DNA from 4 places in the Streptomyces sp. NPDC027189 genome. Region 2 is predicted to be linked to each of the others. Evidence: riboswitches for the same ligand, from Rfam matches in the RefSeq annotation. Region 2 holds a riboswitch; each other region holds the start of a gene.
The links. Region 2 has a riboswitch for cyclic di-AMP ahead of ACZ4RZ_RS42705 (M23 family metallopeptidase). Riboswitches for the same ligand answer to the same signal wherever they lie in the genome.

Region 1: linked by a shared signal. The riboswitch ahead of ACZ4RZ_RS26185 (transglycosylase family protein) and the one ahead of ACZ4RZ_RS42705 (M23 family metallopeptidase) in region 2 are both predicted to bind cyclic di-AMP.
Region 3: linked by a shared signal. The riboswitch ahead of ACZ4RZ_RS07190 (NlpC/P60 family protein) and the one ahead of ACZ4RZ_RS42705 (M23 family metallopeptidase) in region 2 are both predicted to bind cyclic di-AMP.
Region 4: linked by a shared signal. The riboswitch ahead of ACZ4RZ_RS22595 (M23 family metallopeptidase) and the one ahead of ACZ4RZ_RS42705 (M23 family metallopeptidase) in region 2 are both predicted to bind cyclic di-AMP.

The regions. Positions count from the first base shown of each region.
Region 1 is NZ_JBVHRI010000011.1:170,532-178,063, forward strand. It holds gene ACZ4RZ_RS26170 (globin domain-containing protein) at 1-116, opposite strand, end outside; gene ACZ4RZ_RS26175 (cytochrome P450 family protein) at 389-1,675, shown strand; gene ACZ4RZ_RS26180 (LysM peptidoglycan-binding domain-containing protein) at 1,875-2,828, shown strand; cyclic di-AMP (ydaO/yuaA leader) riboswitch at 3,011-3,174, shown strand; gene ACZ4RZ_RS26185 (transglycosylase family protein) at 3,179-3,862, shown strand; gene eno (phosphopyruvate hydratase) at 4,258-5,544, shown strand; gene ACZ4RZ_RS26195 (FtsB family cell division protein) at 5,703-6,179, shown strand; gene ACZ4RZ_RS26200 (DUF501 domain-containing protein) at 6,209-6,733, shown strand; gene ACZ4RZ_RS26205 (Ppx/GppA phosphatase family protein) at 6,928-7,532, shown strand, end outside.
Region 2 is NZ_JBVHRI010000031.1:7,044-14,575, forward strand. It holds gene ACZ4RZ_RS42690 (bifunctional acetate--CoA ligase family protein/GNAT family N-acetyltransferase) at 1-1,130, opposite strand, end outside; gene ACZ4RZ_RS42695 (HPr family phosphocarrier protein) at 1,308-1,589, shown strand; gene ACZ4RZ_RS42700 (GntR family transcriptional regulator) at 1,814-2,509, opposite strand; gene ACZ4RZ_RS42705 (M23 family metallopeptidase) at 2,696-3,460, opposite strand; cyclic di-AMP (ydaO/yuaA leader) riboswitch at 3,474-3,633, opposite strand; gene ACZ4RZ_RS42710 (M16 family metallopeptidase) at 3,868-5,256, opposite strand; gene ACZ4RZ_RS42715 (M16 family metallopeptidase) at 5,253-6,599, opposite strand; gene ACZ4RZ_RS42720 (DNA gyrase/topoisomerase IV subunit A) at 6,864-7,532, shown strand, end outside.
Region 3 is NZ_JBVHRI010000002.1:591,535-599,066, reverse strand. It holds gene ACZ4RZ_RS07200 (alpha-amylase) at 1-1,295, shown strand, start outside; gene ACZ4RZ_RS07195 (luciferase domain-containing protein) at 1,301-1,768, opposite strand; gene ACZ4RZ_RS07190 (NlpC/P60 family protein) at 1,890-3,047, opposite strand; cyclic di-AMP (ydaO/yuaA leader) riboswitch at 3,057-3,229, opposite strand; gene ACZ4RZ_RS07185 (hypothetical protein) at 3,524-3,751, shown strand; gene ACZ4RZ_RS07180 (DUF2182 domain-containing protein) at 3,799-4,584, opposite strand; gene ACZ4RZ_RS07175 (hypothetical protein) at 4,704-4,880, shown strand; gene ACZ4RZ_RS07170 (FAD-dependent oxidoreductase) at 4,981-6,345, shown strand; partial or broken gene ACZ4RZ_RS07165 (aldo/keto reductase) at 6,547-7,511, shown strand.
Region 4 is NZ_JBVHRI010000009.1:21,360-28,891, forward strand. It holds gene ACZ4RZ_RS22585 (PrsW family intramembrane metalloprotease) at 87-1,424, shown strand; gene ACZ4RZ_RS22590 (aldo/keto reductase) at 1,650-2,594, opposite strand; gene ACZ4RZ_RS22595 (M23 family metallopeptidase) at 2,753-3,790, opposite strand; cyclic di-AMP (ydaO/yuaA leader) riboswitch at 3,802-3,958, opposite strand; gene ACZ4RZ_RS22600 (PP2C family protein-serine/threonine phosphatase) at 4,240-5,448, opposite strand; tRNA gene ACZ4RZ_RS22605 (tRNA-Met) at 5,597-5,670, opposite strand; gene ACZ4RZ_RS22610 (dihydrofolate reductase family protein) at 5,764-6,909, opposite strand; gene ACZ4RZ_RS22615 (MarR family winged helix-turn-helix transcriptional regulator) at 7,050-7,532, shown strand, end outside.

The DNA.
Region 1 (7,532 bases), on a different contig from region 2:
AACAGCTCGCGGATCTCCGGGTGGTGTCGAAACAGGTGCGAGTAGAAGTACTTGACCGCGAACTCGGCCCGTCTCTCGACGATCGCGAAGCTGGATCTGAGTATTTCGGGGTCCACGGCGCGAATGTAGGGAGTTGTCGAGCCGCGTAGTCAAACAGCAGGTGATTTGCGGACAGCCGGACTCAAAGTGGGTGGGGTTTCGTGGAGGGCGGGGATGAGTACCGTTGGTCCAGCCCGTCGGGGATCAACGCGTTTGGATGGACGGGGAGTTGGCGGCTCTGGTCCGGGCACCGCAGGGCTGCCGGCCCGGGCCGCCGGCAGGCTCCGGCCTCGCCGGCCCAGGTGCGACGGTCGGGCTGCCGCCGAGCCCGTGCCGATACCGTCAGGGAGTGACCGACCAGCCCCAGCCCCCCAGCACCGCCCCCGAACTCTTCACCTGGGAGTTCGCCACCAACCCCTACCCGGCGTACGCCTGGCTCAGGGAGCACGCCCCTGTGCACAGGACCCGGTTGCCCAGTGGGGTGGAGGCCTGGCTGGTCACCCGGTACGTGGATGCCAAGCAGGCGCTCGCGGACGCGCGGCTGTCCAAGAACCCCGCCCATCACGACGAGCCCGCGCATGCGAAGGGGAAGACCGGTATCCCCGGTGAGCGCAAGGCCGAGTTGATGACGCATCTGCTGAACATCGACCCGCCGGACCACACCCGGCTGCGGCGGCTGGTCAGCAAGGCGTTCACGCCCCGGCGCGTAGCCGAGTTCGCGCCGCGAGTGCAGGAGCTCACGGACCACCTGATCGACCAGTTCGCCGACAAGGGCTCCGCCGATCTCATCCACGAGTTCGCCTTCCCGCTCCCCATCTACGCCATCTGCGACCTGCTCGGCGTCCCCCGTGAGGACCAGGACGACTTCCGGGACTGGGCCGGGATGATGATCCGGCACGGGGGAGGGCCGAGGGGCGGTGTGGCGCGGTCCGTCAAGAAGATGCGGGGGTATCTCGCCGAGCTGATCCACCGCAAGCGCCGGCTCCTGCCCGACCGGCCCGCCCCCGGTGAGGACCTCATCTCCGGGCTCATCCGCGCCTCCGACCACGGCGAGCACCTCACCGAGAACGAGGCCGCCGCCATGGCCTTCATCCTGCTGTTCGCCGGCTTCGAGACGACCGTCAATCTCATCGGGAACGGCACCTACGCCCTCCTCACCCACCCCGAGCAGCGCCGGCGACTGCAGGCCTCCCTTGCCGCCAAGGAGACCGGACTCCTCGAAACCGGCGTCGAGGAGCTCCTGCGCTACGACGGCCCCGTCGAACTGGCCACGTGGCGGTTCGCGACCGAGGCGGTCCGGATCGGCGGGCAGGACATCGCGCCCGGCGACCCCGTCCTCGTCGTACTGGCGGCAGCGGACCGTGACCCCGAGCGGTTCCAGCATCCGGACACGCTCGACCTCTCGCGGCGTGACAACCAACACCTCGGGTACGGCCACGGCATCCACTACTGTCTCGGCGCGCCGCTCGCCCGACTGGAGGGCCAGACCGCGCTGGCCACCCTGCTCACCCGTCTTCCCGATCTCCAACTCGCGGGAGATTCGGCTGATTTGCGCTGGCGCGGCGGGCTCATTATGCGTGGATTGCGCACACTTCCCGTGGAGTTCACGCCTCCGCTTGACTTGTCCCGTCCGTAATGAGCGGACACGCAGGGGACAGCCTCTCAGCAGCGAAAAAGTGACACTTCATCAACTCTGTGATCTTCACGTGATCTACGCTGTATCGACTTGTGACAAGCGTTCGAGTGCGGATACGTTCACCCATCAACGCGGCCCATCCGTCGCTGCAGTCGCGGTAGCGGCTGTCGTCACCTGCTGTCACGCGAAAGGCTTCCGCATGCTCTCCGGGAACGGCCGTCATCGTCGCCCCCGTCAGGCCCCGGCCCTCATCGTCGCCGCAGGAGTGACCGGATCGGCCATCGCGATCCCGTTGCTCGGCGCCACCAGCGCGAGCGCGGCCGACGGCACCACCTGGGACCGGGTCGCGGAGTGCGAGAGCGGCGGCGCCTGGAGCGCGAACGACGGCAACGGGTACTACGGCGGGCTGCAGTTGACCCAGGAGAACTGGGAGTCGTACGGCGGCCTCGAGTACGCCCCGAGCGCCGACCAGGCCAGCCGCTCGCAGCAGATAGCCATTGCCGAGAAGGTCCTCGACGGCCAGGGCCTCGCCGCCTGGCCCACCTGCGGACCGCTCTCCGGGCTCAGCAAGAGCTCGGGCTCGGTCGAGGTCGACACGGGTGTGGCGGGCGACTCATCGAGTTCTTCCGATTCATCTGACTCGTCCGGTTCGTCTGCTGAGTCTGGTTCATCCGACTCGTCCGGCTCCGACTCCTCGTCCGACGCCTCCTCGGATGCGACCGAGAACTCGACGAAGTCCGACACCTCACAGGATTCCGACAGCTCGGATACAGAAAAGCCCAAGAGTGACGAGTCGGACAAGTCCGGCCAGAACGACGACTCTTCGGCCGCGTCCGACAGTGCGTCGTCCGGCGCCGGGCGCCACCGTGGCGACAGCGCCGACGAGGACGGGACGGAGGGCGCGACCGACGGTCGTACGGACGGCGCTTCCGGGCGGCACGCCTCGCGCGGCTCCGGCGCCTCCCGTGACGCCGCCGACGGCTCCTATGTCGTGCGCGCCGGGGACAGTCTCTGGGCCATCGCCGACTCCCTTGACCTCAAGGGTGGATGGGCCGAGCTGTACGCAGAGAACAAGGAAGCGGTCGGCACCGATCCCGACCTCATCCTTCCCGGTCAGACGCTTGCAGTTGGTGCTGAATCGGGCGAAAAGTAGCGGGAGTTCGCGTCCCGGTTCGCCGTGGAATGTCCGGTTTGGCGCGAGTGAGATATGAGTCTCAGAAGCCCTGATCGTCTTTGAAATTCCGCCGATTGCATGTCTACGGTCATGACCGCTCGCCACAGCGGGCCCCGACGGTCGCAACGCCGAATCCTGCCAACGGCCGTACGGGAACAGTCGACGCGTCAGCGCCGTAGGCAGGAGCGGGGGACCCAAGGTAAGCGCCGCGCCCGGTAGTTGACCGGGAGTGGCTTGGGGTGAAGCCGTGCGCCAGTGGCGTACGACCGGGCACTCACCCGCCCGAACCCGACAGCTCACCTCGCAGGCGTCGGTGAGGGGATCTCTCCATGCTGTTTTCCAGCAAGGGCAAGCACCGCCGCCCGGCCGTCCTCAATCGGACTACCCGTCTCGCAACGCTCGCCGGCGTCACCGGTGTCGCCATCGCCGCCCCGCTGATGGCGGCCGGCAACGCCTCCGCCGCCACCGCCTCCGAGTGGGACGTCGTCGCCCAGTGCGAGTCCGGCGGCAACTGGTCCATCAACACCGGCAACGGCTACTACGGCGGCCTGCAGTTCTCGCCCTCCACCTGGGCCGCGTACGGCGGTACCGCCTACGCCGCCACCGCCGACCAGGCGTCCAAGTCCGAGCAGATCGCCATCGGCGAGAAGGTCCTCGCCGCGCAGGGCAAGGGTGCCTGGCCGACCTGCGGCACGGGCCTGTCGGGCGCCGCGTACACCGGTGGGACCTCCAGCAGCTCGCAGAGCACGACCCCGAGCACCACCACCCGGACGACGGAGCAGCCCGCCTCGCGTTCGGCCGAGCGCCCGGCCGCCAAGACCGTCACCACCCCGACCGGCAAGAAGGTCAAGAAGGGTGACGGCGAGTACAAGGTCGTCAAGGGTGACACCCTCAGCTCGATCGCCGAGAAGAAGCACGTCAAGGGTGGCTGGCAGCAGCTGTTCAAGCTGAACAAGGACATCATCGACGACGCCGACTTCATCTACCCGGGTCAGCAGCTTCACCTCGGCTGAGTGCGCGGCTGACAGCTCAGCCGGGCATTCGGCGGATTGCCCGGCGGAGTAAGAGCTCCCTCATCGAGGAGGCCTCCATACTGGAGACCTCGTGAGGGTCCCCCGTCCCCACGGGCTCCCCGCTCCGGTGCGTGTTCCCCCGCACGCGCCGGAGCGGGGCTTTTTGTGCGTGGCTCTCGTGCGCTTTCATATGCGGCTCTCGCGCGCGGGGGTTTCGTGTACGGGGCAGGTTTTTGTTCCGTTCGGAAACAATTTACTCTCGGTTCTGCCCAAGGGGTGGTCGACCGGCTGGCCGATCCCTCCGAGGCGGTTAGGCTCATCTCGCGGAGCCGACCGCGGCTCCGTGCACTACGGGCCCCGCGGCCCCGCGTACCCGCGTCACATCCCAGAAGGAGATGCTCGTGCCGTCCATCGACGTCGTCGTAGCCCGGGAAATCCTGGACTCCCGAGGCAACCCCACGGTCGAGGTCGAGGTCGGCCTCGACGACGGCAGCACGGGTCGTGCCGCCGTCCCGTCCGGCGCCTCCACCGGCGCCTTCGAGGCCATCGAGCTCCGCGACGGTGACCCCAACCGCTACCAGGGCAAGGGTGTCGAGAAGGCCGTCCTCGCCGTCATCGAGCAGATCGGCCCGGAGCTCGTCGGTTACGACGCCACCGAGCAGCGCCTGATCGACCAGGCGATGTTCGACCTGGACGCCACCGACAACAAGGGCTCGCTCGGCGCCAACGCCATCCTCGGCGTCTCGCTCGCCGTCGCGCACGCCGCCTCCGAGGCCAGCGACCTCCCCCTCTTCCGCTACCTCGGCGGTCCGAACGCGCACCTGCTGCCCGTTCCGATGATGAACATCCTGAACGGCGGCTCGCACGCCGACTCGAACGTGGACATCCAGGAGTTCATGATCGCCCCGATCGGCGCGGAGTCCTTCTCCGAGGCCCTGCGCTGGGGCGCCGAGGTCTACCACACCCTCAAGAAGGTGCTGAAGACCAAGGGCCTGTCCACCGGCCTCGGCGACGAGGGCGGCTTCGCCCCGAACCTGGAGTCCAACCGCGCCGCGCTCGACCTCATCGTCGAGGCCATCAAGCAGGCCGGTTACATCCCCGGCGAGCAGATCGCGCTCGCCCTCGACGTCGCCGCGTCCGAGTTCTACAAGGACGGCAAGTACGAGTTCGAGGGCAAGTCCCGCTCGGCCGCCGAGATGACCGAGTACTACGAGGAGCTCGTCTCCGCGTACCCGCTGGTCTCCATCGAGGACCCGCTGTACGAGGACGACTGGGCCGGCTGGAAGGTCATCACCGACAAGCTGGGCGACAAGGTCCAGATCGTCGGCGACGACCTCTTCGTCACCAACCCGGAGCGCCTGGCCCGCGGCATCGAGGAGGGCTCCGCCAACGCCCTGCTCGTCAAGGTCAACCAGATCGGCTCGCTGACCGAGACCCTGGACGCCGTCGAGCTGGCCCAGCGCAACGGCTTCAAGTGCATGATGTCGCACCGCTCCGGCGAGACCGAGGACGTCACCATCGCCGACCTCGCCGTCGCGGTGAACTGCGGCCAGATCAAGACCGGCGCCCCGGCCCGCTCGGACCGCGTCGCCAAGTACAACCAGCTGCTGCGCATCGAGGAGATCCTCGACGACGCCGCGGTGTACGCCGGCCGCTCGGCCTTCCCGCGCTTCAAGGGCTGAGTGTTCCCGCACGTCCGCTCCGCGCACCGTCGGAGCGGCAAGGGCTGACCCGCACAGGGCCAAGCCTTAGCCAGTCGTACGTACGTCCCCGTATTCGGTCCCGTACCGTGTGCGGGGACGTACGCACGTGACGGGCTTGCACTGGGGAGGCGGGACTCATGGCCGTGAAGGACCGGGACCGGTTCTCCACCGCGACCAGGCTGCGGCTGCTCGGCGAGCAGACGGCGGCCCGTGTCTACCGTTCCCAGACCAAGCGGCAGGCCCGCCGCTCGCGGCTGACGGGCCGGGCCGCGCTCCTGGCTCTCGTCCTGTGCTCCCTGATCGTGGCCCTCGCGTATCCGATAAGGCAGTACGTGTCCCAGCGGGCCGAGATCGCCGATGTGGAGCGCCAGCGGGAGCAGGCCCGCGAGCGGGTCGAGCAGCTGCGCGATCTCAAGGCGCGCTGGCAGGACGACGCGTACGCCGAGCAGCAGATCCGGCAGCGGCTGCACTATGTGATGCCGGGCGAGACCGGCTACGTCGTGATCGACCCGGACGCGTCGAAGCAGGCCCGCGCCGACAAGGGGTCGGCCGCCCGTCCCTGGTACGCCAATGTCTGGGACGGCGTGGACAAGTCCGACGCCGCCGACCAGTGAACTGACCAGAAAGACAAGTGACTCACGGCATGGAAACGCCACCGCCGCCCACCCCGCGCACCGAGCCGACCGACGCGGACGTCGAGGCCTTCAAGCAGCAGCTGGGCCGGCCGCCCCGCGGATTGCGCGCGATCGCGCACCGGTGCCCTTGCGGGCAGCCGGACGTCGTCGAGACGGCGCCGCGTCTTCCCGACGGGACGCCGTTCCCGACGACGTACTACCTGACGTGTCCGCGGGCCGCGTCCGCGATCGGCACGCTCGAGGCCAACGGTGTCATGAAGGAGATGACGGACCGGCTGGCGACCGATCCCGAGCTGGCCGCCGCGTACCGCGCCGCCCACGAGGACTACATCGCGCGCCGCGACACCATCGAGGTCCTGGAGGGCTTCCCGAGCGCGGGCGGCATGCCGGACCGGGTGAAGTGCCTCCATGTCCTGGTGGCCCACTCCCTGGCCGCGGGGCCCGGAGTGAACCCCCTCGGGGACGAGGCCATCGCGATGCTGCCGGAGTGGTGGCGCAAGGGGGCGTGCGTGGTCCCCGTGGACGGGACCTGACCCTCCGCCTCACTTGAGGCAGGGCTTTCTTCGCCCCCCGGCGCCTCTCTCAGGAGCGCGGGGAACTGCGCGACAAGCCCGCACCGACCCGCACCAAAAGAGCAGCCCGGGGGCTGGGGGGGCAAAGCCCCCCGGGTACGGGAACGGGTAGGGGCGGAGGGGGCGAGAACCATCACGACAGGAGACCGGACACCATGACCAGGGTCGCTGCCATCGACTGCGGCACCAACTCCATCAGGCTGCTCGTCGCCGACGCGAACCCGCGGACGGACGAACTCGTCGAGCTGGACCGCAGGATGACGATCGTGCGGCTCGGCCAGGGCGTAGACCGGACCGGACGGCTCGCGCCGGAGGCGCTGGAGCGGACGTTCGCCGCCTGCCGGGAGTACGCGGCGATCATCAAGGAGCACGGCGCGGAGCGGCTGCGTTTCGTGGCGACCTCGGCCTCCCGGGACGCCGAGAACCGGGACGAGTTCGTACGCGGGGTGCTGGACATCCTCGGGGTCGAGCCGGAGGTCATCACCGGGGACCAGGAGGCGGAGTTCTCCTTCACCGGCGCGACCAAGGAGCTGACGGGCCGGCACGACCTGGCCAAGCCCTTCCTCGTCGTGGACATCGGCGGCGGGTCGACCGAGTTCGTCGTCGGCGACGACCACGTGCGCGCGGCGCGCTCCGTCGACGTCGGCTGCGTACGGATGACCGAGCGGCACCTCGTACGGGACGGGGTCGTCACCGACCCGCCCACCGAGGAGCAGATAGCGGCGATGCGCGCCGACATCGAGGCCGCGCTCGACCTCGC
Region 2 (7,532 bases):
GACAGCAGGGCGATCCCGATCGCGCCGGACTGGGCGAACAGGCCTATCCGCCCGGGGCGCGGCATCTCCGGGGCGAGCGAGGCGTTGAGGCGGACCTCGGGGGACGTGTTGATGACCCCGAAGGCGTTGGGGCCGATGATGCGCATGCCGTACGTACGCGCCTGGCGCACGAGTTCGCTCTGGCGCTCGCGCCCTTCGGGGCCGCTCTCGGCGTACCCGGCGGACACGACCACGAGCCCCTGCACCCCGTGCTCGCCGCACTCGGCGACGACCTCGGGGACGAGCGGCGCGGGCACCGCGACGACGGCGAGGTCGACGGGTTCGTCGATGTCGCGGATGGAGCGGTGCGCGGGGACTCCGTCGAGCTCCTTCTCGTCGAGCGCCTTGTTCACCGCGTACAGACGGCCGGTGAATCCGGCGTCGCGGAGGTTGGTGAGGACGCTGCGGCCGACACCGCCGGGTGTGCGGCCCGCGCCGATGACGGCGACCGAGCCGGGTGCGAGCAGCCGCTGCACGGACCGGGCCTCGGCGCGCTGCTCCCGCGCGCGCTGCACGGCGAGCGACCGGTCGGTGGGTTCGAGGTCGAACTCCAGGCGTACGACGCCGTCCTCGAAGTGCCGCTTCTGCTGGTAACCGGCGTCCGTGAACACCTTGATCATCTTGGTGTTGGCGGGCAGCACCTCGGCGGCGAACCGGCGGATGCCGCGCTCGCGGGCCACGGCAGCGATGTGTTCCAGGAGGGCGGAGGCGACACCGCGGCCCTGGTGCGCGTCCTGCACGAGGAAGGCGACCTCGGCCTCGTCGGCGGGCGCGGAGGCGGGCAGGCCGTCGGCATTAATGCGGTCATAGCGTACGGTGGCGATGAACTCGCCGCCCACCGTGGCCGCGAGACCCACCCGGTCCACAAAGTCGTGGTGCGTGAAGCGGTGGACATCCTTGGCGGACAGTCGTGGGTACGGCGCGAAGAAGCGGTAGTACTTCGACTCGGCCGAGACCTGCTCGTAGAAGCTGACCAGGCGGTCGGCGTCATCAATGGTGATGGGCCTGATGCGTGCGGTACCACCGTCACGCAGCACCACGTCCGCCTCCCAGTGAGCGGGGTACTCGTGCCGGTCCGACGAGGTCTGCATGGGCCCCAGAGTACGGCTCGCATCCGACAACGGCGCGAGGCAGTCTGTGGGGAACGGACGTCGGATCGAGGCCGCGATCCGACCACACTCCGGACGGGACGAAGGACCGCTCCGGAGACGCTTCACGATATGGGACACTGGTCTAGACAACCCTGAAAACCTGAAGGGCAGCATCACATGGCTGAGCGCCGCGTCAACGTCGGCTGGGCCGAGGGCCTTCACGCCCGCCCCGCTTCCATCTTCGTCCGGGCCGCGACGGCCTCCGGTATCCCCGTGACGATCGCCAAGGCCGACGGCAACCCCGTCAACGCGGCCTCCATGCTCGCCGTCCTCGGCCTGGGCGCCCAGGGCGGCGAGGAGATCGTCCTCGCCTCCGACGCCGAGGGTGCGGACACCGCCCTCGACCGTCTGGCGAAGCTGGTCGCCGAGGGTCTAGAGGAGCTCCCCGAGACCGTCTGAGCACACGCCTGTGCACCTGAACCGGCGCCGCTCTCGCGGAGGCGGTTGCGCGCCGTTGGGGTTGCTCAATTGATGGTGGCGGTGGTTTTCGTCCAAAAGCCGCCGCCCCGCACGCATATAGAAGGGCTCGCCTGAAAACATCGGGCGAGCCCTTCGCTTTTCCCTATTGCGGGCAGCAGAAATAGTCCCCCGAGAATTACCCCTCTTTGTATACGGCGCCCGTGTTAATGCCGCGGGCCCGTCATGTTTACGGGAGGTTGCGAAGTCCTCACACGGTCCGGACGATCTCCGCCGCCGGGAAAACGGAGCCGGTGCGCGGCCGCGGCACGCTCGGTGTGCAGGGCCGTGATCGCCCGGGCCCGCTCGCTGTCGCCGCGCGCCACGGCGTCCACGATGCCGCCGTGTTCCGCCCAGGACTCCGCGGGGTTGGCCGACGCCTCCACCGCGTACATCCACGCGATCTTGTGCCGCAGCTGGGCGAGCGTGGAGGTGAGCGCGGGGCTTCCGGAGGCCTGCGCGAGGGTCTCGTGGAACCAGCCGCCCAGCGAGCGCAGATCCTCGCTGTGGCCCCTCCTGGACCGCTCCTGCCCCAGCCTGACCAGGCCTCGGAGCACCTTGAGGTGGGCCTCGGTACGGCGCTGCGCGGCCCGCGCGGCGCCCAGCGGCTCAAGGAGCATGCGCATCTCCAGCAGGTCGGAGGCCTCCTGCTCGGTGGGCTCCGCGACGCACGCGCCCGCGTGCCGGCGGGTGACGACGAAGCCCTCGGCCTCCAGCGTCCGCAGGGCCTCGCGCACGGGGACGCGCGAGACGCCGTAGCGACGCGCGAGCAGTTCCTCGGTGAGCCGGCCGCCTCGCTCGTAGACACCCGCGACAATGTCGTCACGGATCGCCGTGCATACCGAGTGCGCCGGAATACGCATGACCGGACCTCCGCTTTAATCCCCGCGAAACGCCATCGATTGACGCTTGTTCAGTGACTCTATTGCAGGGAGCCGGAATTTCCGATGGCAGGCCGGAATCCATGGATATTTTTTGGACACACGGCCGCGTGAAACGACGATGCCCCGGCTCGGCGAGCCGGGGCAACGGAACTGATGAAGCGCTCGTCAGACGTTCACACCGTGCGAGCGAAGGTACGCGACCGGATCGATGTCCGAGCCGTACTCCGCGGTCGTGCGGGCCTCGAAGTGGAGGTGCGGCCCGGTCGTGTTGCCGGTGGACCCGGAGAGGCCCACCTGCTGGCCCGGGGTGACCGTCTGGCCCACGGAGACGCCGATGGACGACAGGTGCCCGTACATCGTGTACGTGCCGTCGTGCATCTTGATGACGACCTGGTTGCCGTACGCGCCGCCCCAGCCGGCCGTGACGACCGTGCCGGAGCCGACGGCGTGCACCGAGGTGCCGGACGCGGCGTGGAAGTCGACGCCGGTGTGGCTGCCGGAGGACCAGAGGCTGCCGCCGGCCTTGTAGCCGGTGGAGATGTACGAGCCGGTGATGGGCAGGACGAAGGTGTTGAGGCGCTTGCGCTCGGCTGCACGGGCGGCACGCTCCTTGGCCTCGCGCGCCTCCTTGGCCCTCTCCGCGGCCTGCTTGCGGGCGGCCTCCTCGGCCTTCTTCCGCGCGGCGGCCTCGTCGGCGGCGCGCTGCTGCGCGACGGCCTGCGCGTCGATCTTCTCGGCGAGAGTGTCGCCGATGGTGATGATCGGAGTCAGCCCGGTCTGCTCGGCGGAGGTGTCCGCGGCCAGTGCCGGGGCGGCCAGGGTTCCGATGACGCCGGTGGTGGTGAGCGCCGCGACGCCGACGGCGTTCGTGGTCGTGCGCTTCACGCGGCTCGGGCGACGGTGCTTCCCTGTGCCACAGGTGAACGCCATATAGGGGCTGATCCTTTCCTTCCTTCTCGCCTACCGGGTTAGCTGACGGGTTCGGAGCAGGAAGGTCTCCTACGGACTCCCTCCGGGGAGGGCGTCCGATTCACCCCAGGGACTGCGTATGGGTCCCCGGCTCCCCTGGCTCGCGCCGTACGGGGACTCGGCGATGACTGTCCGGTGCCGCGGGCGCGGCGCACTGCCTGACGAACAGCCGGATCGACGCTAAACGGGGCATCTTTCAATCAACAAACGGATCACGGCTTTTGTAGCGCATGCCACAGGGCAGACGGGCAACCTCCGTATCAATACGGACATCTTGGGGACGAAGTCCGGAAAGAGACACGAAGTCCGGGCAAAAGGAGACCCAGGTGACTCTTCAGTCACCTGGGTCCTCAGGGAGTCGCGCTGCTCTACTCGGCCCGGACGACGGTGACTTCACCGATTCCGAGCGCCTTGACGGGCTCCTCGATCTGCGCGGCGTCACCCACCAGGACGGTCACCAGACGGTCCACCGGGAAGGCGTTCACGGCGGCCGCGGTGGCCTCCACGGTGCCTGTCGCGGCGAGCTGCTGATAGAGCGTCGCCTGGTAGTCGTCCGGCAGGTACTGCTCGACCTGGTCGGCGAGCGTGCTCGCGACGGCCGCCGCGGTCTCGAACTTGAGGGGCGCCACACCCACCAGGTTCTGTACGGCGATGTCGCGCTCGGCGTCCGTCAGGCCCTCGGCGGCGAGGGTACGCAGCACCTTCCACAGGTCGTCGAGCGCCGGACCGGTGTTCGGCGTGTCCACCGAGCCGCTGATGGCGAGCATCGCGACGCCCGTGCCGTCCGGAGCGGAGCGCAGCACCTGGCCGAACGCCCGCACACCGTAGGTGTAGCCCTTTTCCTCGCGCAGGACGCGGTCCAGGCGTGAGGTGAGGGTGCCGCCGAGGCAGTACGTGCCGAGCACCTGGGCGGGCCAGACGCGGTCGTGCCGGTCGGCGCCGACGCGGCCGATGAGCAGCTGCGTCTGGACGGCTCCGGGGCGGTCCACGATGATCACACGGCCGGTGTCGTCGGCGCTCACCGGCGGCACGGGGCGCGGCTCGGCGGACGAGGCGGTCCAGGAGCCGAGCGTGTCGGCGAGCAGCGCGTCGAGGTCGACATCGGTCAGGTCACCGACGATGACGGCGGTGGCCGTCGCGGGGCGTACGTGCTTCTCGTAGAAGGCGCGTACGGCCGCCGAGTCGATCTTCTGGACGGTCTCCTCGGTGCCCTGTCGCGGGCGCGACATGCGCGAGGCCGCCGGGAACAACTCCTTGGAGAGCTCCTTGGCCGCGCGGCGGGCCGGGTTGGCCGTCTCGTGCGGGATCTCGTCCAGGCGGTTGCGGACCAGTCGCTCGACCTCGCTGTCCGCGAATGCCGGCGCCCTCAGGGCGTCGGCGAGCAGACCGAGTGCCTTGGGCAGGCGCGAGGCGGGCACTTCGAGCGACAGGCGTACGCCGGGGTGGTCGGCGTGCGAGTCGAGGGTGGCGCCGCAGCGCTCCAGCTCGGCGGCGAACTCCTCGGCGGAGTGCTTGTCGGTGCCCTCGGAGAAGGCTCGCGCCATGATCGTGGCGATGCCGTCGAGGCCCGCCGGTTCGGCCTCCAGCGGCGCGGCGAGGATCACCTCGACTGCGACGACCTGCTGGCCGGGGCGGTGGCAGCGCAGGAGCGTCAAGCCGTTGTCGAGCGTGCCGCGCTCGGGCGACGGGAAGGCCCACGGCTTGGCCTCGCCGGCCTGGGGCTGCGGGTGGAAGTCCATGGTGGCGAGCTCGGTCACTTCGCCGTCTCCTCGTCGGTGTCGTCAGCGGCGTCGGTGTCTTCGGGGGCGATCGGCTCGTAGACGAGCACCGCTCGGTTGTCGGGGCGCAGGCGGGCCTTGGCGACCTCCTGGACCTCCTCGGCAGTGACCTCCAGGACGCGCTGCACGGCGGTCAGGGCGAGCTGCGGGTCGCCGAACAGGACGGCGTACCGGCACAGTTCGTCGGCACGGCCCGCGACGGTGCCGAGCCGGTCCAGCCACTCGCGCTCCAACTGGGCCTGGGCGCGCTCCATTTCCTCGGCCGTGGGGCCCTCCTCGGCGAACCGGGCGAGCTCCTCGTCCACGGCGGCCTCGATGACCGGGACCTCGACGTCGCCGGACGTCTTCACGTCCAGCCAACCCAGGGAGGGCGCTCCGGAGAGCCGCAGCAGACCGAACCCGGCCGCGACGGCGGTGCGGTCGCGGCGTACGAGCCGGTTGTAGAGCCGCGAGGACTCGCCGCCGCCGAGGACGGTGAGCGCCACGTCGGCCGCGTCGGACGCGCGCGTGCCGTCCTCCGGGAGCCGGTAGGCGGCCATCAGGGCGCGCGCGGGGACCTCCTCCTCGACGACCTCGCGCAGCTGCTCGCCGATGGTCTCGGGCAGCGAGCCGTCACGCGGGGCGGGCTTGCCGTCGTGCCCCGGGATGGAGCCGAAGTACTTCTCGATCCAGGCGAGCGTCTGCCCCGGGTCGATGTCGCCGACGACCGACAGCACCGCGTTGTTGGGCGCGTAGTAGGTGCGGAAGAACGCGCGGGCGTCCTCCAGGGTGGCCGCGTCCAGGTCCGCCATCGACCCGATCGGGGTGTGGTGGTACGGGTGGCCCTCGGGGTACGCCAGCGCGGTCAGCTTCTCGAACGCGGTGCCGTAGGGCACGTTGTCGTACCGCTGCCGGCGCTCGTTCTTGACGACGTCCCGCTGGTTCTCCATGGACTCGTCGTCGAGTGCCGCGAGCAGCGAGCCCATGCGGTCGGCCTCCAGCCAGAGCGCGAGCTCCAGCTGGTGGGCGGGCATGGTCTCGAAGTAGTTGGTGCGCTCGAAGCTCGTGGTGCCGTTGAGCGAGCCGCCCGCGCCCTGGACGAGCTCGAAGTGCCCGTTGCCGTGGACCTGCTTGGAGCCCTGGAACATCAAGTGCTCGAAGAGGTGAGCAAGGCCGGTACGGCCCTTGACCTCGTGGCGTGAGCCGACGTCGTACCAGAGGCACACCGCCGCGACCGGGGTCAGATGATCCTCGGAGAGCACCACGCGCAAGCCGTTGGCCAGGCGGTGCTCGGTCGCTGTCAGGCCGCCGGAGCCTGCCTCAGCTGTGGCCGTGTGACCCATGGGCATGTACGTCCCTTCGATCGCGGAAACTGCGTATTTCCTGTCGGTCCTGCCACTGTATGCAAGCGCGCCGACGGCTGGCGAAGTTCCCGCACCTCGTACGCCGAGAGCGAGACTCGCGTACGTCACAGCCGTGTCCCAGGAGGCCCTCCGAGGCCCGCTACGGACGGGTCGCGGTCCGCGTTGTCAGTGGGGCGGTCCACAATGGTCCGCGTCAGATCCCGTTCATGCCCCGGCAGAGACTGTGAAGGAGCCGCAGCAGCGATGGCCCGCCGCAGCACGAAGACCCCGCCGCCCGACGACTCGTACGAGGAGAAGATCCTCGACATCGACGTCGTGGACGAAATGCAGGGCTCCTTCCTCGAGTACGCGTACTCGGTCATCTACTCGCGAGCCCTGCCGGACGCACGTGACGGCCTCAAGCCCGTGCACCGCCGCATCGTGTACCAGATGAACGAGATGGGCCTGCGCCCCGACCGCGGCTATGTGAAGTGCGCCCGCGTCGTCGGCGAGGTCATGGGTAAGCTCCACCCGCACGGAGACGCGTCGATCTACGACGCGCTGGTGCGCCTGGCCCAGCCCTTCTCGATGCGCCTGCCGCTGGTCGACGGGCACGGGAACTTCGGTTCGCTCGGCAACGACGACCCGCCGGCCGCCATGCGTTACACCGAGTGCCGGATGGCCGACGCGACGTCACTGATGACCGAGTCGATCGACGAGAACACGGTCGACTTCGCCCCGAACTACGACGGCCAGGAGCAGGAGCCGGACGTCCTTCCGGCGGCGTACCCGAACCTGCTGGTCAACGGCTCGTCCGGCATCGCGGTCGGCATGGCCACCAACATGCCGCCGCACAACCTCGGCGAGGTCATCGCCGCCGCCCGCCACCTCATCCGGTACCCGGGCGCCGACCTCGAGACGCTGATGAAGTAC
Region 3 (7,532 bases), on a different contig from region 2:
TGGAGATCGCGCTGCGCGACGAGTCGCTGCAGGCCTCGTTCCGCGCGGCGCTGCCCGACCTCCGCCCGGAGGACGTGGTCGGATCGCCGTACTGCGTCCGGAACTACGCCGTCGACCAGACGCTCGGCGGCCCCGAGGGACTGGCCGCCGCCCGCGCCGAACTGGCCGCCCGCGGCGTACGGTTGATCCTCGACTACGTCCCCAACCACGTGGCCCCCGACCATCCGTGGCTCACCGAACGGCCGGGCTGTCTCCTCCAAGGCACCCCGGACGATCTGGCCCGGGACCCCGACGCCTTCCTCGAAGCCGGCGGCCAGATCTTCGCCCGAGGCCGCGACCCCTACTTCCCGCCCTGGCCGGACGTCGTCCAGCTGAACGCCTTCAGCGACGAGCTCCGCACGGCGGCCGTCGACACCCTCGCCGCGATCGGCGACCAGGCCGACGGCGTGCGCTGCGACATGGCCATGCTGCTCATGCGCGACGTGTTCGCGAAGACCTGGGGCGACCGGGCGGGCGCCGCACCGGCCGAGGACTTCTGGCCGTACGTCATCCCCGAGGTGCGCGAGCGCCACCCGGACCTCCTCTTCGTCGCCGAGGCCTACTGGGACCTCGAATGGGCGCTCCAGCAGCAGGGGTTCGACCACTGCTACGACAAGCGGCTCTACGACCGGCTGCTGCACGAGGGCGCCGACTCGGTGCGTCCGCATCTGCTGGCCGGCCTCGGCCACCAGCGCGGCCTCGTCCGCTTCCTGGAGAACCACGACGAACCCCGGGCCGCCGCCACCATGTCGCCCGAGCGGGAGCGGGCGGCGGCCGTCACCATCGCGACGCTGCCCGGCGCGACGCTGTGGCACGAGGGCCAGTTCGAGGGGCGCCGGGTGCGGCCGCCGGTCTTTCTCTCCCGCCGCCCGGAGGAGCCCGTCGACAAGGAACTGCTCGCCTTCCACCACCGGCTGCTGGCCTCGGTCGCCTCGTCCGGAATGCGCACGGGAGGGGACTGGCGGCTGCTCGACTGCACGGGCTGGCCGGACAATCCGTCCCACGGCAACCTGGTCGCCTGGTGCTGGGCCACCGGATCAGCCCGCCACCTCGTGGTCGTCAACCTCTCCGACCAGCCCGCCCAGGGCCGGGTCCGCCTGCCGTGGACCGACCTCCGCGGCCGCCCGTGCCGCCTCGCGGAGCTGCTCACCGAGCAGACCTACGAGCGGGACGGCGACGAGCTGGTCGACGCCGGACTGTACGTCGGCCTGGAGGGCCGGCACTGGCATGTTGTCGCCGTGCCCGTAGGACCGTAGTCGCGTCAGCGCCCGTGTGGGATGAACCGGCCGACTGCTTTCCACGCGGCCGGAACCCGCCGGTGGCGCACGGCCGCGGAGGCTCCCGCGCGCGACGGGGGAATCGCCTGAGGTTGCCAGTCGCAGAGCGTCGAGGGGTCCTCGGGAGGTGCGGCGCCTCCGGCCCCGTCGTGCTCCTTGAGAGCGACGCTGATGAGTGTGAGCAGGAGCGCCACATCGGCGTCGCAGTCCAGCAGCACGGTGATCCACGAGGATCCGGGGTGCACCCGCACAGCGGTGCTGTGCTGCAGGTGTGGGAGCAGCCGATGGACGGCCGCATGCGTGAGATGCAGATCCGCTGCGTCGTCGGAGTGGAAGTGGACGATGTCGTGCCCCGTCGTCCCGAAGGCGCGTCCAGCGGCGCATCGGGGCGAGCCACTTATCAGGTTCGGCCATGACTCCAGTTGGGTCATGGCGCGATCGGCCACGGTCATGCGCACCATGGTCGCGCACTATTCACCCTGCCAACTACCCCCCTTCACCCTCTGCTTGGTCAATTGGCCGTTCTGCGCCCCTCATGATCCCGGAGCGGCCCCGTGCACCGGGCCGTAGGGCTCATGCGGGCCGTGCCGCGCTGTGGATCGCCGACGCTTCGGCGAAGAAGATCGACTCCTCGCGCACGTATGCTCCCGGGCTCGGCGCGTGGATCATCAAGCCGTCGCCGATGTAGAGGCCGACGTGGCTGACATCGCCGTAGAAGAAGATCAGGTCGCCGGGCCGGATGTCGGCGAGGGGGATCGCCGTACCGACGGTCGCCTGCTCGCGCGCGGTGCGCGGGAGTGCGACCCCGGCGGTTCTCCAGGCGGCCTGGGTGAGGCCCGAGCAGTCGTACGAGCCCGGTCCGGACGCGCCCCAGACGCATGGCCTGCCGATCTGTCCACGGGCAAAGGCGAGTACCTTCGCGGCTTTGCTGCCGTCTCCGGAGTCCGAGGTGCTGTCCGCGCCGATGGGCACGACAGCGGCGATGGGCGTGGTGGTGCTGAGAGTGGCCGATTGCTGTGGCTGCCACTCCTCTTCGGCCGGGCGAGGAGTCAGTTCCTCGTAGGCACGCCAGGCGTCTTCCGCCGGCCGGGATTCGATCGCCGGGAAGGGCGCGATCAGCTGAGGGGTGTGGCGGGAGAGCAACTCGCGGGCCACCGCGAGCTTCTGCTGGATCTGCCCCTTGGAGGTCTTCAACGAGGCCGAGGCCTGTCGCGGTTCCGCGGCCGGTGCCGGCAGGGCCTTGGCGACTTCCTGCCGTGTCCGCGGCGCGGCCGGCAGCGCGGCGACGGCCCCCGAGGTCAACTCCGCCACCGGGCCGGCAGCCACCCCGGCGACAGGACCGGCGGTCAACTCCGGGACGGGTCGGGCGGTCGACTCCCGCCCACGCTGGGCGAGTCCATCCGCCGGACGTACCGCCGGACGTGCAGGCCGCGCCTCGGCCGCGCGGTTCGGCATTCTGTCGGCCGGCAGCCTCGCCGGGACGGTCGGCCCCAACTGCGCGCGCCCCACGTCGAACCATTGCCTGGTGACGTCGTCGAGGGCGGGATCGTTGGGCCTGCGCCCGCTGTCGACCGCCGGGTTGACGCGCCCACGCGTCCCCGTGGACATCGCGCGGGTCGCGTTGTAGTTCCCGGTGGCGGTCTCGGCCTGGTCGTAGAGGCTGCTGATCCGCTGCCGGACCTCTTCGCGGCTCGGCCCGTCCGCTGCGGGCGGCTTGGCGTCGGGAGCCATGGGGGACGCACTCCTTCCGTGTTCCGCCTACCGAGTCAGCTGTCGGGTTCGGGCGGACGGTTCCGGAAGGTATGCCCTACGGCCCTTGCCCTGCTGGGCGGTTGGGCCGATTCACCCCAAAGTCGGTCGGGTCCCCGGCTCCGGCCGCCACGGGGGCGCACCGGACTCGGCGGAGGCCGCGCGACCCGGCGAGGTTCGCCGGAGGGAGTCGTGCGGTCCGCCCGTCAACCTAGCCAACTTGTGTGCCTCGCGTGAAGGTTGAAGTGCGAAGTGTCCGATATGTATTTGTGACCTTCGTCGTACTGGGTGCCCCGGCTTGCGCGGTCGGTGTGGACCGGCGACGAGCAGCTCGGCCTCGACCCCGGGCGTACACGCCGACCTGGTCCACCGCCCGCGGGCCTCGTAGTTGATCTCGCTGCCGGAACTGTGGGCTCCACCACGGCGCACGCTGGCATGGGCCTGATGAAGTGGCCCGAATGCTCGGGCTGCTCATCAACCTCCTCCCGTTCTGGATCCGCGAGCCCCTGTTCGTCGCTCTCGGCATCCCCTTCAGCGGCTTCCTCTTCTATGCGGCCGCCAGGGACGGGGAACCGATCATGGCCGCGCTCGGCATCGCCGTCCTCGCTTTCACCGCCCTGCGCGTCTATACGATGGTCCGTGTGCTCCGAGCCCGTCGCCTGGCCCAGGACGCCAACGCCGCATGACAGTTCATCTCGGCCGCGACCGCCGGTACACCGCATGAGGTGAGCGGTCACGTCATCGGCTGCATCGACAGCCCGGAGTGTTGCAGTCCTGGCAGCAGCCAGCTCTGGAACGGAGCCAGTGCGGCCAGAACCAGGAACGCAACGCCGACCGCGGCGCTGAATACCGGTCCGAGCCGCCACAGCTTCTCGATGAAGATGACGACCGCGAGTGCGGCCATCGCCGCGATGTTCATGGTGCCCAGCGGAACGAGGACGATCATGAGCCCCCAGCAGCAGCCCACGCAGTAGAGCCCATGGTGGGCCCCGACGCGCAGGTCGCGGGTGCCCGACCGGTAGCCGCCATGGCGCACGAACCGACCCGCGGGGCTTCGGCAGTGGCGCAGGCAGATGTTCTTCAGCGGACTGAACTGGTGGAGTCCGGCGAGCAGGAAGGCTCCGGCGCCGATCCAGCGCCCGGCTTCGGGGTGGCTGTCGACAAGGTTGCCGGTCACGGTGAGGATCCCGTACACGACCAGGCCGAATGCCGCCCAAGCGATCAGGTATCCGCCCGCGAACCGGGTGATCCGGGCCGCGCGGGCCGTACCGGAGGACTGACGGCCGATGTCCAGGGCCCAGGTGACGGCCACCGGCGCCACGGACGGGAACATCATGGCGATCATCATGATCACCCAGAGGAGGAGGAACGGGGGCAGGTCGAGGCCCATCGTTCCCGGCTCCATCTCCATACCGTCGGCCTGCTCCACCACGAGGAGCCACGCGAGGAGGGCGGGCAGCAGCATGACGGACCAGGCGGCGGTCATCGTCCGGGCCGGGAGGAGGTTGCCCGGCCGCATGGGTGCGGAGAGGGATGCCCAGTTACGGAACACACTTCCAGGTCATCACAGAAGGCGGTCGATCGCCTGGCAGCCGCTCTGCCCCGCAGGACCTGCCGACCTGCGAGGACGGGGGGCGAATGGAGGTGACGATCCGCGTCACCGAGCGGATGAACCACCGCTGCGACCCCGGCCCGCCGCGCGGCTGCCCGATGACCGCACTCACCGGCGCCTGCGACCCGAAGGCTTCCCCGGACGAGGTGGCCGCCCGGCGCCACCAGGCGTCGGCCTCCTTCGAAGCCGACCTCATAAGCTGACTTTATGAGGTCATAGATCCAGCCCGGCTACTGACTTAGGTTTGCCTTAGTTTAGGCTTCCCGGCGAGTACGTCTGTTACCGCTCGAAGGGAACCTGATCATGCCTCGCCCCCTGCGGGTAGCCATTGTCGGAGCCGGCCCCGCCGGGATCTACGCCGCCGACGCGTTGCTGAAATCCGCGACGGCTGCTGAGCCGGGCGTGTCGATCGACCTCTTCGAGCGGATGCCGGCCCCGTTCGGGCTGATCCGTTACGGAGTCGCCCCCGACCACCCCCGCATCAAGGGGATCGTCACGGCCCTGCACCAGGTGCTCGACAAGCCCCAGATCCGCCTCTTCGGCAATGTCGACTACCCCGGGGACATCAACCTGGACGACCTGCGCGCCTTCTACGACGCGGTGATCTTCTCCACGGGCGCGACGGCCGACCGGGCGCTCGACATACCCGGCATCGACCTCGACGGCTCGTACGGCGCGGCGGACTTCGTCTCCTGGTACGACGGGCACCCGGACGTGCCCCGGACCTGGTCGCTCGAGTCGGAGAAGGTCGCCGTCCTCGGCGTCGGAAACGTCGCGCTCGACGTGGCGCGCATCCTCGCCAAGACGGCGGACGAACTGCTGTCGACCGAGATCCCGCCGAACGTCTACGACGGCCTGAAGGCCAACAAGGCCCTGGAGGTCCATGTCTTCGGCCGCCGTGGCCCGGCGCAGGCGAAGTTCAGCCCGATGGAGCTCCGGGAGCTGGACCACTCCCCGAACATCGAGGTCATCGTCGACCCTGAGGACATCGACTACGACGACGGCTCGATCGCGACCCGGCGGGGCAACAAGCAGGCCGACATGGTCGCCAAGACGCTGGAGAACTGGGCCATCCGCGATGTCGGCGACCGCCCGCACAAGCTGTTCCTGCACTTCTTCGAGTCGCCGTCCGAGATCCTCGGCGAGGACGGCAAGGTCGTCGGCCTGCGCACCGAGCGCACCGCCCTCGACGGCACGGGCAACGTCAAGGGCACCGGTGAGTTCAAGGACTGGGACGTCACCGCGGTCTACCGCGCCGTGGGTTACCTGTCCGACGAACTCCCCAAGCTGCCCTGGGACGTCGAGTCCGGCACCGTCCCCGACCAGGGCGGCCGGGTGATCGAGGAGAACGGCGAGCACCTGCAGTCGACGTACGTCACCGGCTGGATCCGGCGCGGCCCCGTGGGTCTGATCGGCCACACCAAGGGCGACGCCAACGAGACGGTCGCCAGTCTGCTGGACGACCACGCGAACGGCCGTCTGCACACACCCGCTTCGCCCGCTCCCGAGGCTGTGGACGCGTTCCTCGGCGAGCGGAACGTCCGCTTCACCACGTGGGAGGGCTGGCACAGGCTGGACGCCGCGGAGAAGGCCCTTGGCGAGCCGCAGGGCCGCGAGCGCGTGAAGATCGTCGAGCGCGAGGACATGCTCGACGCGAGCGGCGCGTAGGACTGACCGCTCCTCCCGAGAAGCAGGGGCGGATCGATGGCTGACGGATGGTCAGTCATCGTTCCACCCGCGGGTCACCCCGGTGGCCACCGAAAACCCACCTGACCTCGCCGCCCAACTCGCCTATCGTCAACGTGATTTCCCGCGGACGCCCTTGGCTCCTCGGCGGGGACGAGGGCGGTGACGAAGTGGAGGGTGAGGGTGCGCTACCGAGAGCTGGGACGCGGTGGGGTGTCGGTGTCCGAGATCGGTTACGGGGCATGGGGGATCGGTGAATCCGCCTGGGTCGGCGCCTCGGAGGACGAATCCGTACGTGCCCTGCACCGCGCCGTCGATCTCGGCGTGAACTTGATCGACACCGCGCGCGGCTACGGCGAGAGCGAGCGGATCGTCGGCCGGGTCGTGCGTGAGCGGGCCGGTGACGAGGTGCTCGTCGCGACCAAGGTGCCGCCGAAGAACCGCAGGTGGCCGGCGCCCGACGGGCTGGACCCGGCCGAGACATTTCCGGGCGAGCACATCCGCGACAGCCTGGAGACCAGTCTGCGCGCCAGTGGCCTCGACCACTTCGACGTACTGCAGTTCCACGTCTGGAGCGACGACTGGGTCGACCGGGGCGACTGGCTGGAGACGATCGCGCAACTGAAGCAGGAGGGGAAGATCCGCCTCTTCGGTGTGTCCATCAACGATCACCAGCCGGACAACGCCCTCGCCCTTGTCCGCAGCGCGCCGTCGACTGTGTGCAGGTCATCTACAACATCTTCGACCAGGCCCCGGCCGACGCGCTGCTGCCGGCCTGCGAGGAGCAGGGCGTCGGTGTCATCGTGCGGGTGGCGCTGGACGAGGGCGGCCTCACCGGTCGGATCACCGCCGGTACGACCTTCCCCGAGGGCGACTGGCGCAACCGTTACTTCCGCGGTGACCGCGCGGCACAGGTCGAGCGGCGGGTGGCCGCGATCGTCGCCGACCTCGGCATCGCCCCCGACGAGATCGCCGAGACCGCGCTGCGGTTCGTGCTGAGTTCGCCGGCGGTCTCCACCGTCATCCCCGGCATGCGCACCGTACGCAATGTCGAGCGCAACACGGCCCTGAGCGACGGACGGCCGCTCACCGCCGACCAGCTCGCCGTGCTCGCCAAGCATCGCTGGCAGCGCAACTTCTACTCCTGATCCGCCGGAGCCGCTGATCCG
Region 4 (7,532 bases), on a different contig from region 2:
GGGGTTCACGGACGTCTCTCGGGAACCCTCGAAGCGGCACCAGGCACCGTCGCGGGCTGCGCCCCTCCCTCGTTAGGGTCGATGCCGTGGCCACCTGTCCCCCGTACCCGACGCACCCCAGCGGTTCCGCCGGCGGTGCGCTGCGGCACGCACACTGGTGGCAGCGGAAGTGGGTGCGGTACGGCGCGCTGATCGCGTTGCTCGCGATCTCCGGACTCGTGATCCTGGCCCTCGTCCGCGAACAGACCGGCACCGAGGGCTTTCTGGTCGGCCTCGGCCTCGCCGTGTTCCCGGTGCCGCTCCTCATAGCCGCCTTCCGCTGGCTGGACCGGGTCGAGCCCGGGCCCTGGCGGAACCTGCTCTTCTCCTTCGCCTGGGGCGCCTGCGCGGCCGCGCTCATAGCGATCGTCGCCAACAGCTTCGCGACCAGATGGATAGCGACCGCGACCGCGGATCCCTCCAGCGCCGACACGCTTGGCGCGACTGTCATCGCGCCCATCGTCGAGGAGTCCGCGAAGGCCGCGGCCGTGCTGCTGGTCTTCCTCTTCCGCAGACGGGACTTCACCGGGATCGTCGACGGGGTGGTGATAGCCGGGGTCACCGCCACCGGCTTCGCGTTCACCGAGAACATCCTCTACCTCGGCACCGCCTTCGGCACCGACCAGCTCAGCGGCGAGCGCGGGCTCGCGTCCGTCACCGCCGCGACCTTCTTCGTCCGCGTGGTGATGTCGCCCTTCGCGCACCCGCTCTTCACCGTGCTGACCGGCATCGGCTTCGGCATCGCGGCCCTGTCCGCCGAACGCCGGCATCTGCGCCGCGTCCTGCTCCCCCTCACCGGACTGCTGCTCGCCATGGGCATGCACTCCGCCTGGAACAGTTCGTCGAGCTTCGGGGAGTACGGGTTCTTCGCGGTGTACGCCGCGTTCATGGTGCCCGCGTTCGGGCTGCTGACCTGGCTGGCCATCTGGACGCGGCAGCGTGAGCTGCGCACCGTGCGCGCGGAACTGCCCGCCTACGCCGTCGCCGGCTGGCTGACCGCGCCCGAGCCGTATGTGCTCGGCTCGATGCGGGCGCGGCGGCTCGCCCGCGAGTGGGCCGGGCACCACTTCGGGAAGCCCGCGGCTCGCTCGGTCGCGGAGTACGAGGCGTACGCGACCTCGCTGGCGTTTCTACGGCATCGGGGGCGCCGTGGGCGCGCCGGTGCCGACTTCGTCGTACGGGAGCGGGAGTTGCTCGACGAGCTGTGGCGGCGCCGGGATGTCGCCCGCCCTGCCCTGTCCTACGCGGCCCGGGCCACAGCCCCGGTGGTCCCGGTGGTCCCGGTACCTCCACCGTGGCCCGCACCCGGCTACGCGTACACGTACAGCCACCCCTACGGGCCCGCGGCCACCCCATATCCCGCGTACAACCCGTACCGCTCGTAGTTTTTCGCCCCCGCCGCCCCTACCCTCCCCCACTCTCGGCTTCGCTCGAGCGGGGGGACCCCCATCGTCCCGGGGGGCTGCGCCCCCAGGCCCCCCTAAAAGATCGCGCAGTTCCCCGCGCCCCTCTACGGGCGCGGGGAACTGCGCGACAAGCCCCCGCGCACCCGCAGCCGAAAGGCTGGTACGGGACGAGTGGGGGCGGAGGGCGCGAAAAAACAACAGCCGTTACGCCGACGCCTCCGTCAACTTGACCAGCTCCCCGTCCGTCAGGACCAGGTCCGCCACCCCCAGCAGCGCCGGCAACTGCTCAGGCGTCCGCGCCGAGGAGATGGGCGCCGCGACCGTCGGCTGGGCGGCGAGCCAGGCGAGGGCGACCGTGGCGATCTCGGCGTCATGGGCCTGGGCGACCTCGTCGAGGGCGGCGAGCACACGAACCCCCCGCTCCGTCTCAAGGTGCTTGGCCGCACCCTGGGCCCGCGCCGAGTCCACCGTCGCCCCCGGCCGGTACTTACCGGTAAGGAAACCGGAGGCGAGGGCGAAGTACGGGACGGCCGCCAGACCGGAGCGCGACGCGATGTCCCGCAGCGCGCCCTCGTACGTGTCGCGCGAGACGAGGTTGTAGTGCGGCTGGAGGGCGACGTACCGCGCGAGCCCCTCGCGGTCGGAGAACTCCAGGGACTCCTGGAGCCGCTCGGGCGAGATGTTGGACGCGGCGATGTGGCGCACCTTGCCCGCCTTCACCAGCTCGTCGAGCGCACCGATGATCTCCTCGACCGGCACCTCGGGCTTGTCGAAATGGGTGTAGTAGAGGTCGATGTAGTCGGTGCCCAGGCGGCGCAGGGATGCGTCGGCCGCGGCCTTGATGTTGGCGGCGGACAGCCCCGGATACTCGGGGTGCTGGCTGACCTTGGTGGCGACCACGACATCCGAGCGGTTGCCGCGCGCCTTGAGCCACTTGCCGATGATGGTCTCGGACTCGCCGCCCTTGTTGCCCTCGATCCACGCCGAGTACGAGTCGGCCGTGTCGAGGAAGTTGCCGCCGGCGGCCGCGTACGCGTCGAGGACGGCGAAGGACTGGGACTCGTCGGCGGTCCAGCCGAAAACGTTGCCGCCGAGGGAGAGCGGGAAGACCTCGAGGTCGGAGGAACCAAGCTTGCGCAGAGAAGTCATGCTCAACTTCAACACCCGTGCCGGATGGATGTATTCCACACACGATTACCCGCACGATCACACGCCGAGACGCCGCGCGACTCCGCACACGCCTGACCGGCAGCCCTGACGTCGGGGGGGTGCCGTCAGGACCACCGGGGATCAGGGGAACGTAGGTGTCAGGGGTTGATGCCCTTGCTGCGCAGCCACGCCATCGGGTCGATCGCGTCGCCGCCGCCGGGGTGGACCTCCAGGTGCAGGTGCGGCCCGGTGACGTTGCCCGTCGCGCCCACGCGCCCGATCACGTCACCCGTGGCGACCTTCTGGCCCGCGCTGACGCTGATCGACGACTGGTGGCAGAACCACAGCTCCGTACCGTCGTCGAGGGTGAGAATCGTGCGGTAGCCGTACGCGCCGGCCCAGCCCGCCTCCGTGACGGTGCCGCTGTGGATCGCCTTGATCAGCGTGCCGGTGGGCGCGGCGAAGTCGAGACCCGTGTGGTAGCCGGAGGACCACATGGAGCCGGCCTCGCCGAACCGGGAAGTCAGCGTGTACGAGGAGGTGGGCAGCGAGTAACTCTTGGCGAGCTCGGCGAGGCGCTTGGCCTCGGCGGCCTGCCTGGCAGCCTCGTCCGCCTTCTTCTTCGCGGCGGCGGCCTTGGCCTCGGCGTCGTCCTGCTGCTTGGCGGCGAGCGCGACGGCCTGCTTCGCGGCGGCGGCCTCGGCGGCGTCCTGGGCCGCGCTGTCGACCTGGTCCTGCTGCGACTCGGCCTGCTGCATGATGCGGGCGCGCAGTGCCTCGCCCGCGTCGGTGGCGCCCTCCGCGGCGTCGGCGCTGGTCAGACCGGCGCTGGTGAGCGGGGTGGCGGAACCCTTCGGCGTGCTGGAGCCACCGTCGGATATCAGGGCCTTGGCGGATTCGGTGACCGACGACAGGTCGGGCAGCGAGATCGACACCGGCGGCTTGCCGGGCGCCGCGGTGGCCATGCCACCCGCGCCGACGGCGGCGATGACGCCTACGCCGAGAACCGTGGAGCTGCGGGCGAGTCCTCCGCCGCGCTGCTTGCTGACGCGGTGCCGGCCGCGGACGGGACGGACGGAATCCTCAGTGGGGTTCCACTCCTCCCAAGGACCCTCGTCATTGCCGTACGCGTAGCCGAAGGGCTGTGTGTCGCTGGGCGCGAACGAGGTTTGCTGGGCAGGCCGGTTGGACGCCACGTGGGCGTGCTCCTTTCCTTCCTTCTCGCCTACCGGGTTAGCTGACGGGTTCGGAGCAGGAAGGTCTCCTACGCGCGTCCACCACGGTTTCTCCACCGTGAAAGACGCTCGATTCACCCCAAGTTGGTGGTTCCCCGGTTCCCTTGCGGGATTCGGCGCGTGCGCACGGAGCCGCCTCTTGTGACGGCTGGGACGACCGCGCTGCGTTATCGAACGTTAATAGACTCGGGTACCGGATTCCAAGCTGTTCGGACTGATCATTAACGCTTTTGGCCAGGACTTTGGGGTCACCACCGGCCTAAATCGGGCGAGTTGACCACGCTTCACAACCTTCGAGTCAGCTGACGGTATGTCAGTTGTTATGCGGAGGGGCATCGTCCGATCACCCCTCGTGACAACGATCAAGAACGCCGCACGGACGACTCGCAGGGAAGCCATAGGGACGACTCTCAAGAACGCCGCACGGCAAGCAGCGCCATGTCGTCCGTCGTGCCGTCGACCGTGTGCCGGCGGACCTCCTCGGCGAGGGCCGCCAGCAGGGCGTCCGGCCCGGGGAAGACGCGTCCCGCGAGGCGCGCGGCGGGATCGTAGAAGCCCCCGCGCTCGTCGCGGGCTTCGGACAGGCCGTCGGTGTGCAGGAGCAGCGTCGCGCCGTGCGGGAACTTGGCCTGCACGGCCCGGTCGGGCCAGGTGCCCAACTCGCCCATGCCGAGCGGCAGCGCGGGATCCTCGGCGTCGAGTGTGACGAGCGTGCCGTCCGCGTGCAGCAGCAGCGGCGGCGGATGGCCGCGGTTGACGATCCGTACGACGTCCTCGCCGTGCGGGATCTCGGCGAGTACGGCCGTGGTGAACCCCTCGAAGGCGTCGAGGCCTTGGCGCCGGGTGCCTTCGCGCGCCAGCGCCCGCTCCAGGCGCTGCGCGACCGCCTCCAGCGTCGCCTCCTGCTCGGCCGCCTCCCGGAACGCCCCGATGACGACGGCGACGGCGGCCACCGCGCCCATGCCCTTCCCGCGTACGTCGCCCACGACCAGCCGTACGCCGTGCGGGGAGTCCTGCACCGCGTACAGGTCGCCGCCGATGAACGCGTCCGCCTGCGCGGCCTCGTAGCGCGCCGCGACCTCGAGGCCGCCGATCCGCTCGTCGGGTTCCGGCAGCACGGCGCGCTGGGCGGACTCGGCGATCTCCCGCACCGTGGCGAGCCGTGCGTCGCTGCGGCGGACGAGGATGTTGATGACGACGGCCAGGATGCCGGCCGTCGCCACCGTGACCACTTCGGTGACCGAGTCGACGTCCGGGACGATGCCGAGCCCGATGTGGATCGTGAACACCGCGGTGATGCCCGCGAGGCCGGTGAGCACCGTGCCGCGCAGTGAGTAGAGGGGTGCGGCCACGAGCGGCGCGGCCGTGAAGAGAGGGGCCGCGGTGAAGTCCGACGGCGTGAAGTAGTCGTAGCAGGCCCCGGCGACGATGAGCAGCGCGGGGAGCGCCCGGACGAAGGCCCGCGCCGTCGAGATCCTGCGCCGGCCGGGTTCCGCGGCGCCGGGCGGCCGGGTGTCCCCGAGGCCGGGGTCGGGCACGGGCACGGGGTCGCCGGGCAGCCGTCCACCGGACCGGTCGTACGGGCCCTCGGCCCACTGCTCGCCTGTTTGCTGCCCCACCCGTCCAGGCTTCCCGGAGCGGGGGCGGGGGGCGACCGGTGTGGACCGACCGGGGGACGAGGAGAGGTCGGGATGTGCGGAGCCGTGGTGGCCGGCAAACACCAAGGGCCGGAACTCGTGAATCCGAGTTCCGGCCCTTGGCCTTCAGTAGCGGGGACAGGATTTGAACCTGCGACCTCTGGGTTATGAGCCCAGCGAGCTACCGAGCTGCTCCACCCCGCGTCGTTGACATCAGTGTACGCCATCCGCGGGACCCGAAGCACACACGTTTAAACGGGCCCCCGTGCGGACCCCAGCGGCAGGTGTCGGCGGGATTCACAAAAGGTGCCGGTTGGGCGCCTTGGCGCGCTCCTCGTACTCCGGGAGTACGACCACGTCGGCGCCCTCGGCCACGAGGAGCCCGTTCCCGTCGGCCCCGGCGACGAACGTGTCGGGCTCCCGCCAAGCGGTGACCACCCGCCGTACCCCCGCGTCGAGAATCAGCCGGGCACACGGGGCCGGCCGGGAGGCCCGCCGGGCGCAGGGCTCCAGGCTGCTGTACACCGTGGCCGAGCCGAGGCGCGGATCGGCGGGGTCGATCTTGGCGAGCGCCGCCTCCTCGGCGTGCACCACGGAGTCGCCGCCCTCACGGGAGTACCCGCGCGCCAGCTCGGTCCCATCGGCGGCCACCACCACCGCGCCCACACTGAACGCGGTCTCCGAGGGCGGGCACAACGCGGCCAGCTCGCAGGCGAGCGTCAGCCAGTGCCGGTCCGCGGCGGCGGCGAGCCGACCGACGCCGGGCGCCGTGGGGACGTACCGGATGAGGACGACGTCCCCGACGGCCCGTGTCTCCATCAGCCGCATCCGCCCGGGGGGATAGGCCCCGGGCCCGAACAGCCGCGGCGCGTCCGGCTGCCCGACGAAGAGCGGCGCGACGGCGAGCTGCAGCTCGTCCGCGAGCTCCTCCCGCATCAGCTGGGTGTGCACCCGTCCGCCCCCTTCGACCATGAGGCGCCGCACACCCCGTACGTCATGAAGGTGTTCCAGGAGCACACGCCAGTCGAGTTCGGGGCCGGTCGACACGATGTCGACGCCGAGCCCGTCGTCGAGTCCGCGCAGGGCGTCGGTCGCCCGCGCGGCGCCCTTGTCCGTCGTATAGACGATCTTCTCGCCGCCCGTGTGCCAGAACTGGGCCGCCGGGTCGAGGTCGCCGGACCCGCTGACGGTGACCTTCAGCGGGTACTCGGGGCGGCCGGCGGCGACCCGCGCCGCGCGCCGCCTGGCCGAGTTGACCAGGAGCCGGGGATTGTCCGAGCGGATCGTGCCCGCGCCGACCAGGATCGCGTCGCTGGACGCCCGCTCCTCGTCGACCCGGTCGAAGTCGGCCGGGCCCGAGAGCAGCAGCCGCTCGGGGCCTGTGTCGTCCAGGAAGCCGTCGAGGGAGACGGCGGCGGACAACAGGACGTAGGGGTGGGGCATGGGGGCGCACCCTCCGGCTCGCGGTGGCTCGTACGGTTCGCGGACTCACGACGACTCGTACGGTTCAAGGACTCAGGATGACCCGTACGGTTGACTCAGAGCCTGTGGTTCAACTTTTAAACAATACCTACACTGGCGACATGACGACCCGCTGGCTCTCCCCCGCCGAACAGCGCGCCTGGCGCTCGTACGTCTCCGCCTCCTCGCTCCTGGAGGACACGATCGACCGCCAGCTCCAGGCGGAGGCGGGCATGCCCCACCTTTACTACTCCATCCTGGCCATGCTGTCCGAGGCGCCGGAGCGGCAGCTGCGGATGACCGAGCTCGCCGAGATTTTGAAGATCACCCGTAGCCGGCTGACATACGCGGTGACGCGGCTGGAGAACGACGGCGCGGTACGGCGCGAGGGCTGCCCCACCGACAAGCGAGGCCATGTCGCGGTCCTCACGGACGAGGGCATGACCCTCCTGGAGCGGACGGCGCCGGGGCATGTGGAGACGGTACGGTCGGCGGTCTTCGACCATCTGACGCCCGAGCAGGTGGGGCAGTTGGAGGAGATCTGCGGGAGCATCGCGCGGGCGATTCAGGGCGAAAGTTCCGGGGTCGGCGGGGAAGATCTGCCG